Linked DNA regions of Gemmatimonas phototrophica. The protein of the gene in region 1 interacts with the protein of each later gene in a pairwise test. Links are inferred from orthologs where the notes say so. Each region holds a gene or a part of one and is shown in the gene's direction. Other genes may lie near its edges.

Evidence for each region.
Region 2: the proteins of asd (region 1) and def interact in binary tests that used the Escherichia coli proteins (3 or more experiments, as listed by UniProt). The link is inferred for Gemmatimonas phototrophica from one-to-one orthologs.

The regions. Positions count from the first base shown.
Region 1 is NZ_CP011454.1:2,303,037-2,309,432, reverse strand. What follows is about bases 2,935-5,933. They hold asd (aspartate-semialdehyde dehydrogenase), read left to right. Parts: upstream 2,935-3,895; coding sequence 3,896-4,972; downstream 4,973-5,933. Other genes in these bases: lysC (lysine-sensitive aspartokinase 3), read left to right, coding at 4,969-5,933; GEMMAAP_RS09760 (M20/M25/M40 family metallo-hydrolase), read left to right, coding at 2,935-3,899. In the rest of the region: GEMMAAP_RS20550 (hypothetical protein), read right to left, coding at 257-430; GEMMAAP_RS20545 (hypothetical protein), read right to left, coding at 437-607; GEMMAAP_RS09765 (hypothetical protein), read left to right, coding at 2,607-2,825; more of GEMMAAP_RS09760, read left to right, coding at 2,907-2,934; more of lysC, read left to right, coding at 5,934-6,324; GEMMAAP_RS09745 (4-hydroxy-tetrahydrodipicolinate reductase), read left to right, coding at 6,321-6,396.
Region 2 is NZ_CP011454.1:955,411-961,780, reverse strand. What follows is about bases 1,760-4,732. They hold def (peptide deformylase), read left to right. Parts: upstream 1,760-2,949; coding sequence 2,950-3,516; downstream 3,517-4,732. Other genes in these bases: rsmB (16S rRNA (cytosine(967)-C(5))-methyltransferase RsmB), read left to right, coding at 4,520-4,732; fmt (methionyl-tRNA formyltransferase), read left to right, coding at 3,420-4,514; yajC (preprotein translocase subunit YajC), read left to right, coding at 2,587-2,937; tgt (tRNA guanosine(34) transglycosylase Tgt), read left to right, coding at 1,760-2,590. In the rest of the region: tRNA preQ1(34) S-adenosylmethionine ribosyltransferase-isomerase QueA, read left to right, coding at 1-856; more of tgt, read left to right, coding at 1,436-1,759; more of rsmB, read left to right, coding at 4,733-5,860; GEMMAAP_RS03975 (PASTA domain-containing protein), read left to right, coding at 5,860-6,370. UniProt on the Escherichia coli protein: Removes the formyl group from the N-terminal Met of newly synthesized proteins. Requires at least a dipeptide for an efficient rate of reaction. N-terminal L-methionine is a prerequisite for activity but the enzyme has broad specificity at other positions.

The DNA.
Region 1 (6,396 bases):
TTTTTTCGTCGGCTTTACGATGCCAAGCCGACGGGCGACTGCTTCAGCCGCCTGGCGTGCTTGCGCAGGCATCTTGTACCGGCCGGTCATGCGCGGGTCGCAATGTCGCATTTGTGCGTGTTTATGCACCGCGGAGACGTTCTCGTCAGCGGCGGTCTGTCCGAACAGGCGCACGATGTCATGCAACCGAAGCTCGCTAACTCCGGACGCCACCTGTTGCAAAGATCCCACCCATGCGCGGATTTCGCCTACGTATCTAGAGCACTATCCGCCCGACCACGTGACAATAGTGCCCAGGTTTGGCACATACCCACTTCTTGCTCACCTGCCCACCGAACACGCTGTCGCTCACCTCGTGCGCATTGAGGAGGCGTCCGCTTTCGGTGGGGGAGAGTGCGGCGATGTAGCGCACGACGGCGGGCTTGGACATGGACGATCAGCCCTCTTCGCCCGGCACACGCTCAGCCACCGGCTCCGGCGCCTTCCGCGCCGCGAGTCGCTCCCGCAACGCCGACGTGCACGTGATCGCGGCCAACACGTGTGTGCTCGTGTCTTCTACCACCGTGACGTCGGCGTCGGCGTCCTCGCACTCAACGGCGTGCTGCATGCGAACAAACAATAAGGGGCGTGCTAAACATGGTATAGACCGGTCAGTCGAAACTAAACAGAACTGCGATGCAGGCACTCAGCGGAAAAAATCTGCACAAGGTTTCTATTGACGACTTCTGTACCGCTTCATATCGTGGCTTCGCGCAAATGGCGCGAATTGTAATAGTCCAGATCGGAGGAATATGTTTTTGCTTCGAAGAGTATCATTGACGTTGTGTATGCTAGTTCTATCCATCACAACTGCGTGTGGCGAAAACCCCACCGCGCCGGCCGATGCAGAGGTATCGTTGTCTCCACGAGCGTCTTGGTCTTGCACCCACACAGTCACGTCTACAGGAACCTACTATTGGCCATGCGAGTGGTACGATCAGCCGTGCGAGGAAGATCCGTCGCAACCGCAATGCGACGATTACTTCCCGGAGGACCCTGAGGCTCCAACCCCCGGCGATGACGGCTCGTGTAATCCGGGTATGCCATGTGGAGGTTCTGAGGGCGGTGGTTCAACGTGCACGGTAGACTGCGGTGGCGGGGGGGAGCCACAACCAACGATTCAGCAACTAATCACCCACTGCGATCCACCCGGATCTTCGACGTGCATCCTTACCCCCGTTCAAGGAGCACTTCGTGACTCAATCATGGCCACTGCGCTACGAATGATGAACTCGAACACTGGCGAATACTGCTTTCGGAGTGGTTATGCGCTGTACAACGCCGCCCAGCAATTTGCCATATACAAGTCATCAACTTGGTTTATGGTGGATGACACGACTGAATCACTCGGAAGAACCCAGTATGCGGCACAACAGGTCGTGCTTAGCGGGAAACGGAAAAGCGGATACACTCCAACAGACGCGGAGTTCGTTCAAATCGCACGCCATGAGGCAGGGCACCTTGGAAACTACTTACATACGCAAATCTATGCTCAGGCGCCAAACTGCAGCCGGTAAGTCGAACGCGCGGCTCCCTCTACCAATCCCAGCCATGCGAACTCTTTGTTTCCAGCTTTCGGCTCTGCTGTTGGCTTGCGCCAGTGTGTCGCACGCACAACCATCGGGGAAAAAGTCCACACCCTCTCCTGCGCTCGTGCGCGCCGTAATCGAGAGTTTCGGTTCGGAACTGTCGTCGTACAGTTTCGTACCACGTCCCCAGTGTTTTCGTGCGGACACGAGTGTGGCCTGCAAGTCCCATGGCAACGCCGCTTATGCGCAATTCAAGAGCTCGTTATCGAAGTCGCGTCCGATGACGGGGCGTTTCTTCAGAGTGAGTCCGCTCCAAGACTCGGCGGGCACGCAGTTTATTGATGTCAGGCTTGAGCTCAACAACATCGAACCTGGTATGATGGGAATTGAACTTTTCCGTCTTACTGTGAGCCCAGACGGACAGCGCGTACTGAGCCGCAAGGTGCTTCGCAGCGACTTAAGTCCCATGCCGACGAAGCGGTAGTCAGGCCTCGGTTTCCCAAGGGCGGTGATATCAGCGTGATGTCACCGCCCTTTTATCGGAGAGTATATGCGGCTTCGGCGTGTACGGACTTCGCAGGTGTGGCAAACCATGCGATCTGATGGGATGGCGCCGTATCGCGACTCGGCGATGACCTGGTGCACCAAGACGGAACGGCCTTTCCGGCCTCCGACGCGAATCGAGCCATACCCTTGGCTATTCTTAGCCTCGTGCCGGATCCAGCACCCGGCGTCGTCGATACGGACGCGCGACATGCCCCGTCTATAACCTCGGGTGACGCCTCGGGGGATGTACGGGCTTCGTTCGGGGTCGATGGCGCCCGATGCAGATTGTGGGTATTCTCGTTTTCTACTCGGTGCGGATAACTGAAGACCGGTCCCGCGTCTATTGAAAAGGGACTTAAAATCCCTTATCCGCGAGGATGTGCGGGTTCGAGTCCCGCTCCGGGTATGGACGCACGGCCACGTCGGTATCGCCGCCGTCGAGCCACGCACCACTGTTTTTTCATCCCTTTCGTCGGAGCTGCGGTGCGCACCGTGTCGGATTCGCAGGGCACCACCTGGATTTGCCTCGAACTTCCTGAAGTACCGGTAGATCAACGTGAAGTCGCGGCCACCATGGCGCCCGACACGGTGGCGATTGAGTGCAACTCCGGTGCACATCGAGTCATCGCGCTGGTGGCGCCCGGTTGGGACGACGACATGGATGATGCCCGGCTGAACGCCGTGATCCTCGAGTTTCTCGTTCGCAGTTGACCACGCGTCCGTAGAAATTCGGAGCAAAAACCGGCGGCGGCGGGGGCGCGCTACACGACGTGGGGCGTGTATCTTGTCGGCATGTCTGATGCCGTTGCTCTCGCCACTGAACTGCTGTCTATCGAGTCCACCACCGGCCGTGAACGGGACGCGGTGGATTTCGTCTCCCGCTGGCTGATTGCCCGCGGATGGAACGTGTCCTTGCAGGAAGTGGAGCCGGCGCGCTCCAATGTCTGGGCGACGCGGAAGGGCGGTGGGGTCACCCTCTCCACTCACCTCGATACGGTACCGCCTTTTGTCCCCCCGCGTCTCGACGGCAATCGCCTCTACGGGCGGGGCGCCTGCGACGCCAAAGGGATCGCGGCGGCCATGATGGTGGCCGCGCAGCGGCTCGCGGAGCAGGGAGAAGAGCGTGTTGACCTGCTCTTCGTCGTGGGGGAAGAGAAAGGATCCCCCGGTGCCCGAGCTGCCAACCGGCTTCCGGCGACCAGTCGCTTTCTGGTGAATGGCGAGCCGACCGAGAGCAAGCTGGCGTCGGGCTGCAAGGGGGCGCAGCGCGTCATTGTGCGTGTGCGCGGGCGAGAGGCGCATTCAGCGTACGCGCACCTCGGCGAGAGTGCCCTCGAGGGGATGCTCGATCTTTTGCCGCAACTGCGGACCGTGACGTTACCGAGTGATCCCATCCTCGGGCAGACCACCTACAACATCGGCGTCCTCCGTGCCGGCACCGAGGCGAACATCGTGCCGGGGTTGGCCGAGGCGGAAATCATGATCCGCCTGGTCGGCGATGTGGAGCCGGTCAAGGCGGCCTTCGCGGCCTGGGCAGGTGATCGTGCCGAGCTGGTGTGGGGCTCGCACATTCCGGCGCAGCATTTTCAGACGATTAGCGGATTCGAGGTGGAACCCGTTGCATATACCAGCGACATCCCGCTGCTCGATCGGTGGGGGACGCCGCTGTTGTTCGGGCCCGGCTCCATTCATGTGGCCCATACGCCCATCGAGTACATCGATGTGGCGGAACTCGACGCGTCGGTTGACGCATACGTTCGCATCGTTCGCACCCTTCTCGCATGACACTCACAGCCACTCGCTGGCCGGTCGCCGTTCTTGGCGCAACCGGCGCCGTCGGACAGGCGTTCATTCGCCTCCTCGACGCGCACCCTTGGTTTGATCTGGTCGAAGTCGCCGCGTCGGAACGAAGCGCGGGCAAATCGTATCGGTCGGCCGCGAAATGGCTTGAAGGCACGCTGCCCGAATCGGTAGCGGCGTTGACGGTGAAGAACTGCACGCCCGACGAGGTCACCGCCCCCATCATCTTTTCGGCGCTCGATTCCGGCGTGGCCGGTGACGTGGAAGCGGCCTTCGCCAGGGCGGGACGCATGGTGCTGTCCAATGCGAAGAACTATCGCATGGATGCCGATGTGCCGCTCGTCATTCCGGAAGTCAATGGTGATCACCTGGAGCTGCTGACGGTGCAGCGCGCGAATCGTGGGTGGAGTGGAGGCATTGTCACGAATGCCAACTGTGCCACCACGGTCATGGCTGCGGCACTGGCTCCGTTGCACCAGGCATTCACGGTCACGAAAGTGTTTGCCACCACCATGCAGGCCGTGTCCGGTGCGGGATATCCCGGAGTGGCTTCGCTCGACATTCTTGGGAACGTGATTCCGTTCATCGGCGACGAAGAGCCGAAGATCGAAACGGAGCTGGTGAAGTTGCTGGGGACGTACCGGCAGGGCGCGATCACGATGGCGGACATCGTGACCAGTGCGCACGCGAACCGGGTGCCGGTTGAGCATGGGCATACCGTATGCATGTCCGTCGCGTTCGCCACCAAGCCCACACCGGAGCAGGCGCTGGAGGTGTTGCGCGGCTGGACGGGATACGAAGCGGTGCGCGGTCTCCCGTCGGCGCCCGAGCCCTCGCTGATCATCCGCGATGAACCCGATCGCCCGCAGCCGCGTCGCGATGCCGGGCGAGGGCGCGGCATGGCCACCACGGTGGGGCGGGTCCGCGCCGATCATCTGTTTGATCTGCGCCTCGTGGCGATGTCGCACAACGTGGTGCGCGGCGCCGCCGGTGGCTCGATTCTGAACGCGGAGCTGTTGGCCAAGACCGGGCAGTTGGCGGGGCTCGCGCGCCAGTGATCGTCTGCAAGTTTGGTGGCACGTCGGTGGCCGATGCCGCCGCCATTTCACGCGTCGTTGAGATCATTACCAACAAGCAGTCGGAACAGCCGGTCGTCATTGTGTCGGCGCTCGGTGGGGCGACCAATCTGCTGCTGGATATCGCCAACAAGGCCGCCGGCGGCGAACTCCTGTCCGCACTGCAGCTCATCGAGCAGTTGCGCGATCGACACCAGCGCGAAGCCCAGGCGCTGCTGGGTGGCAGCACTGAGGCAGAGGAACTGTCGCTCGACATCAGTGCGACATTCGACGAGTTGGCCCATCTGGCCGAGGCGTTTCGAACGCTCGGGTATCTCACGCCGCGCTCTCTGGATGCGGTCGCGGCTATCGGCGAACTACTGTCGTCGCAGATCGTGGCCGCCGCGTTTCGCCATCAGGGGCACCCGGCCGTGTTCGTGGATGCCCGCGACGTGATGCGCACCAACGACTTTTTCACCAAGGCCGAACCGGATACCGACGAGATCCGGCAGCTCGCACAGGCGCGACTGGTGCCACTGGTGCAACAGGGAAAGATCCCGGTGATGGGTGGTTTTGTGGGGGCCACGGCCTCACGGGTCACCACAACACTGGGACGTGGTGGGTCGGACTACTCGGCCTCGTTGATCGGCGCCGCCATTGATGCCACCGGCATCGAAATCTGGACAGACGTGGACGGCATGCTGACCGCCGATCCGCGGGTGATTCCGGCCGCACAACTCATTGAGCGTATCAGCTTTGATGAAGCCGCGGAGTTGGCGGCGTTTGGCGCGAAAGTCCTGCACCCTGCCACCATTGCACCGGCGGTGCAGCGCGGGATTCCCGTGTACGTGTACAACTCACGGAACCCGGGTGGCAAAGGGACGATGATTGCCTTCGATGCCCCTCGCCTGCCCGTACGCGCCATTGCCGGCAAGCGCGCCACCACCATGGTGAAGCTCCGCTCGTCGCGCATGCTGCTCGCCCCCGGCTTCCTGCGGCGGGTCTTTGAGGTGTTTGAAACCCATCGCACGTCGGTGGATGTCGTTACCACCTCGGAAGTCTCCGTGTCCGTCACTCTCGATGATGCGACCAACCTGGCCTCGATCCTCCAGGATCTGGCCGCCTTTGGTGATGTCTCGGTGTCGCCGCGTGCCGGCCTGATTGCCATTGTCGGGGCCGGAATTTCTGATGGCAGCCTGGCCATTGCGCAGGCCATCGCCGCGCTGGGGCCCATTCCCATCCACATGGCCTCGCTGAGCGCCACGGGAATCAATTTCACGCTGGTCATTGACGACGATCAGGTGATCCCGGCCATGCAGCGATTGCATGCGACCTTCTTCGAGTCCGCATCATGAGTGCTCCGGCGGTCAAGGTCGCCCTCGTTGGCATGGGACGCATGGGGCGCGCGCTTGATGCGCTGGCCCCGG
Region 2 (6,370 bases), 1.3 Mb from region 1 along the record:
CAAAGTGTTCCGCGCGCGCCTGCTGGGGCATCGTGAGAGTGGTGGACCGGCCGAAATTCTGTTGCTGCGTCCGGCCGAGGGCCACGCCGACGGAGTGCACTTTGAAGCCATGATTCATCCGGGCGGCAAACTGCGCCCGGGGCGCGTGGTCACCATCGCCGATGGCTTCAAAGTGGAAATCGTGGATACCACGCCGCGTCGCACGCGCATCGTGAAGCTCCACACCGATGGGGATCCGCTCGCCGCCATTGAGACGCATGGCCACGTACCGTTGCCGCCGTACATTGAGCGGGCGGACGAAGCGGGCGACGTGAATCGGTATCAGACGGTGTATGCCCGGGAAGCCGGATCCGTGGCAGCGCCGACCGCCGGGCTGCACTTCACCGACGACCTGCTGGCGCAGATGCAGGCCAAGGGCGTGGAACGCGTGAATGTGCTGCTGCATGTGGGCGCGGGCACCTTTCGCCCGGTCAGCGACGAGGACCCGTCGCAGCACCTCATGCACGACGAATGGTGTGAGGTGACCCCAGAGGCCGCCGACCGCCTGAATGCCGTACGGGCCCGCGGCAACAAGATCTGGGTGGTGGGCACCACCGGCGTGCGCACCCTCGAGACGGCCACCGATGCGCATGGGATCGTGCAGCCATACACCGGCGACACGAACATCTTTTTGCGCCCGCCCTACCAGTTCCGCGGCGTTGACCATCTCATCACCAACTTTCACCTGCCCAAGTCCACGCTGGTCATGCTCGTCGCGGCCTTTGCCGGCTACGAGCAGACCATGCATGCGTACCGGGTGGCGGTGGAGAACGAGTATCGGTTCTACTCGTACGGTGATGCGATGTGCATCATCTGACGTGTGGGGTGTACCACGGGCCCCGTTGAACTGCATTACGAGGACTGCTTCGATGTCGCGGACAGGGCGTCCAAACGAGGACTGGTTCCGGCATGAGTCAGGCGGCGTACTGCTGCGGCCAGTGTGTTCAATCTTTAAAAATGTTGAACTGGCGGAGGTGGAGAGTGCCGGTCGCTCACACCGTCGCCGTCCTCGGTCAGACGCCCTGTCCGAATACACGGACCAGTCCTCGTAATGCCGTTCAGCGGTGCCAGCCCAAGCACCGGTGCGAATCGCGAGCCGGGTTGGAACTGCCAACCGAGGACTGCTCCGATGTCGCGGACAGGGCGTCCAAACGAGGACTGGTTCCGGCATGAGTCAGGCGGCGTACTGCTGCGGCCAGTGTGTTCAATCTTTAAAAATGTTGAACTGGCGGAGGTGGAGAGTGCCGGTCGCTCACACCGTCGCCGTCCTCGGTCAGACGCCCTGTCCGAATACACGGACCAGTCCTCGTAATGCCGTTCAGCGGTGTCAGCCCAGACGCCGGCAATAGTGGAACGCCACAAGCCACCGCACGGCCCAGGCAGTGTATTTTCCGGCGTGTCCCACTTCTCCTTCGAAACCCAACACACTGACGGCCACGCCCGGGCCGGGGTCTTTCACACCCCGCATGGCCCCGTGGAAACGCCGCAGTTCATGCCTGTTGGCACGCTCGCCAGCGTGAAGTCGCTCGATCCCGAAGACCTGTCGCGGCTGGGCGCCACCATGGTGCTGGCCAACGCGTACCACCTACGCCTGCGGCCAGGCGATGAGCTCGTGCGCACCATGGGTGGCCTGCACCAATTCATGCAGTGGTCCGGGCCCATGCTCACCGACTCCGGGGGGTTCCAGGTGTTCTCCCTGGAGGGGCTGCGCACCATCCAGGAAGAAGGGGTCGAATTCCGCAGCCACCTTGACGGGTCGCTGCAGCAGTTCACCCCCGAATCGGTCATGCGCATTGAGCGCAATCTGGGCGCTGACGTGATCATGCAATTCGATCACGTGGTCCCCGGGCAGTCGCCGCACGACCTGGCCAAGGTGGCCATGGAACGCAGCATCCGGTGGCTCGACCGGTGCCGGATTGCCTTTGACGAACTCCAGGCCACCGATCTCAGTGCCCCCACCCCCGTGCAGGCGCTCTTCCCCATCGTGCAGGGGGGAATTCATGCCGACCTCCGCCGGGCGTCCGCCCAGGCCATTCGCAACGCGGGGGATTGGGTGGGGTACGGCATTGGCGGCCTGTCCGTGGGCGAAGCCAAGCCCGACATGTACGCCATGCTGGACGTGGTCAACGAGGAGCTGCCCACCGACCGCCCCCGGTACCTGATGGGGGTCGGCTTCCCGGAGGATCTGGTGGAGGGGGTGGCCCGCGGTGTGGATGTCTTTGACTGTGTGGCCCCCACCCGGATGGGCCGGACCGGGGCCTTCTTTACCAGCACCGGGCGCCGGAGCATCAAGAACGCCCAGTGGCGGACTGACCCGGAGCCGCTGGAGGTGGGGTGTACCTGCGCCGCTTGTACCCGCTTCTCGAAGGCCTACATCCGGCACTTATTCGTGGCCGAAGAGATTCTCGGACTCCGCCTCCTGAGCCTGCACAATGTACATTTCCTTGTCGCGTTGATGCGCGACGCCCGGGCCGCCGTCCAGGCCGGCACGTTCGAGGGCTGGAGCCGTGACTGGCTCGCCCGCTACCACTCCAGAAAGACCGCCTCATGACCGCTTCCGTCATTGCCAGCTTCGCACTTCTGCAGGGCGCGCCTACCCAGGCCATCCCGCAGATGATTTTCATGTACGGCGCGATCTTCGCGATCTTCTACTTCGTGCTCATCCGCCCGCAGCAGAAGCAGCGCAAGTCGCACGAGGAGCGCGTGAAGACGCTCAAGAAGGGCGATGAAATCGTCACCGCCGGCGGCATTGTGGGCGAAGTGCTGCACATCGCTTCACAGGGCAAGGACGGCGCCGCCACCCTGGCCGATCGAATCACGATCAAGTCGGGTGAGAGCAAGCTGATCGTCGAACGCGGCCGTATTGCCGCGGTTGGCGGTGGTACCCCCGCCGCGTAAGCGCTCGGTTCCATGGCCCGTCTCGATATTCACGTCCTCGGCTCTCCCATCCTGCGACAGGACACCGAGCGCGTTACGCAAATCACCCCGGAGCTCCGCCGTCTCGTGGACGACATGTTCGAGACGATGGAAGCCGCCAAGGGTGTGGGGCTTGCCGCGCCGCAGGTGGGGCGCAGCGAGCGTCTGTGTGTGGTGGACGCCGACGACACCCGGCTGGTGGTCATCAACCCGGAAATCGTCAGTCACGACGGCGGGCTGGTGAAAGGCGAAGAAGGCTGCCTCTCCATTCCCGAGATCTATGCCGACGTCAGCCGCCACGCGCGGGTGACGGTGCGGGCGCAGGACATCGATGGGGTGTGGTACGAAATCGAAGACGCGGCCAATCTCCTGGGCCGCTGCCTGCAGCACGAAATCGATCACCTGCACGGCAAACTCTTCACCGACCGACTCAGCCTGCTCAAGAAGCGATCGGCCATGAAAGAGTGGGACTACGAAAAGTCCAAGTATCCGAAAAATCTGCGCGTGCTTCCGGTGGGCGATCTGCCCCCCGAGAAGGGCGCCGCGGGCTCGGACGCGTAAGGCGACGCGGCCCCGTGAGAATTCTCTTCTGGGGCACGCCAGACTTCGCCGTGCCGCCCCTCCGCGCCCTTCTCGGTGAAGGGCACGACGTGGTGGGCGTGGTCACCCAGCCCGACAAACCACGGGGACGCTCGCGCACGCAGCTCGACCCGTCGCCGGTCAAGGTGGTGGCGCTCGAAGAAGGCCTTCCGGTGCTGCAGCCGCTCAAGCCGCGCGGCGATGCGTTCATGCAGCAGGTGCGTGAGCTGGCGCCGGACATCTCGGTTGTGGTGGCCTACGGGCACATTCTGCCCAAGGCCGTGATCGATCTGCCGCCACACGGCACGCTCAACATTCACGCGTCGCTGCTCCCCGAGCTGCGTGGCGCGGCGCCGATTCAGGCGTGCATCCTGCAGGGCATGACGGAGACGGGCGTCACCATCATGCAGATGGTACCAGCGCTCGACGCGGGTGACATGCTGCATGTGGTGCGCACCCCCATTGGTCCGGACACCACCTATGGGGAACTGCACGACCAGCTGGCGGAGATGGGAGCGCTGGCCATTGTGCAGGCACTGACGCTCATCGAGGCGGGGGTGTCGCGTGCTATTGCGCAGGACCACGCGCTCTCCACGTACGCCTCCAAGATCGATCGTTCCATGGCGCGCCTCGACTTTGCGCAGCCGGCCGCGCTGGTGTCGCGCGTGGCGCGCGCCTTTGATCCGCGTCCGGGGGCGTATGCGTCCCTGAAGGGACAGGATGTGAAGTGCTTCGGGGTGCGCGTCGTGGGCGATGGCAGCGATGCCGCATTGGACGAACCTACGCAGGCCAGCCCTCCCGGCACCGTGCGCAGCGCCGGCGACGACGGGTTGCTGGTACGCTGCGGCGTGGGCGCCGTGCGATTCATGGATGTGCAGCCCAGTGGCAAGCCGCGCATGACGGCCGCGTCCTGGGGCCGTGGCCGTGGTGTGGCGGCCGGCGATCAGTTTGACGTCGTGACGCCGGACGCGTTGCCGTGAGTGTCGTGAAGCGGCCGTACCAGGGCGAACAGAAAGGCCCCGATGTGACGGAGTCACGCACCGCAGCGGCCAACATGCTGGCCGACCTGCGGGCGGGGCAGCTGCTGGATGGCGCCTTCGAAAAGCGGACGCTGGCCCTCGACGCGCGCGATCGTCGCTGGGTGCAGGAGTTGGTGTGGGGGATGCTGCGCAGTCGCGGCCGACTCGACGCCATTCTGGCCGACCGCGTGCGCGGCGGCATTGCCAAGATCGATGTGGACGTGGCCGATCTGCTGCGACTGGGCACCTATCAGCTGCTCAGTATGGGGAGCGTGCCGCCCTACGCCGCCATTGGGCAGATGGTGCAGCTCACCAAGCAGCGGCACGGTATTGGAGCCAGCAAGCTGGCCAACGCCGTATTGCGGCGCATTGACCGGGAGCGGGCCACCATTGAGCCAGCCACGCCCTCGGATGCCCTGGAAGCGCTGGCGCAGCAGTACTCGCATCCCCGGTGGGTGGTGCAGCGGTGGAGTGAGCGCTGGGGCATGGAGGAGACGCGGGCCCTGCTCGACGCCAACAACGCCGCAGCCAGCATTGTGGTGCGTCCGTACGGTGTGGTGCGCGAACAGCTGGAGGCCATGCTCGATGGCGCTGGCGTGGAAACACACGAGGTCCCGCGCGTTGCCGATTCGTTGCGCCTGGCCACAGGGGTGGCGCTCACCGAACTGGGCGCCTTCAAGCAGGGCGCCCTCTACGTGCAGGACCCGGCGGCCACGTTGGTGGTGCAGTACGCGCATGTGGCCGAAGGCAGCACCGTGGCCGACCTGTGCGCCGCACCGGGGAGCAAGGCGCTGGAGCTCTCGCGCCGCGCTGGCCTGGTGCTCGCCGCCGATCGGAACATGACGCGTGTGGATCGCATGATGAACGGCTTTGGCCGGTTGGATGCCGAGCGGCTGCATGTGCTGGTGGCCGATGCCAGGCACCCCGCCATCACCCCGGTGGAAGCGGTGTTGGTGGATGTGCCCTGCACCGGGACTGGCACCTTTCGTCGGCACCCGGATGCGCGGTGGCGGTTGCAGGTGAGCGATTTTGCGGTGCTGGGCGCATTGCAGAAGCAGATTCTGCGCGCCGCCGCGACGGTGGTGAAGCCGGGCGGCTTGCTGATCTACAGCACCTGCTCACTGGAGCTCGAAGAGAACGACGAACAGGTGCAGCAGTTTCTGGCCGCACACCCGGAGTTCACGCTGGAGGCCCCGGCCCCCGGCGTGGTCCCCGACGATGTGCTCGACGGTGGGTATCTGCGTGTGCTGCCGCATCGCCACGGCTTTGACGGTGCCTTTGCCGCGCGTCTCCGGAGGAGTGCCTGATGGCTACCACCAAAAAGACTACGACCAAGGCGACGAACGGCGGCCGCCGCGCCGGAGCAGCAGCGTTCAAGCTGTGGGGCATTCGCGCCCTCATTGCCATCGTGGCCGGTGTCTCCATTGGCGCCGGCGCCGGCGTGATGACCGTGAGCAAACTCGAGCCGGGGCGTGGCACCGGTGTGGATTCGCTCGCCGTCATGCTCGACAGCATTGCCAAGGGGCGCATCCCCGAGCCGACGGCTCAGGAGCGCTCCGCCGAAGCCAAACGCAAGGCCGACAGCGTGAGCAGCGAGGCGGAAGCCCCGCCGGTTGAACTCACTGCCGTGCCGCAGGTAACAGACATGGAAGAGGGCGCCGCCCGGAACGCGCTCCTCGATGCCGGACTGCAGGTGGGAGAAGTGCAGTTCCAGGCGTCGTCCAAGCCGGCGGGCACCGTGCTCGCGTCCATGCCCCTGGCCGGAGCCCAGGTCGCCCCGCAAACACCGGTCACCCTCGTCCTCAGTGACGGGCGGA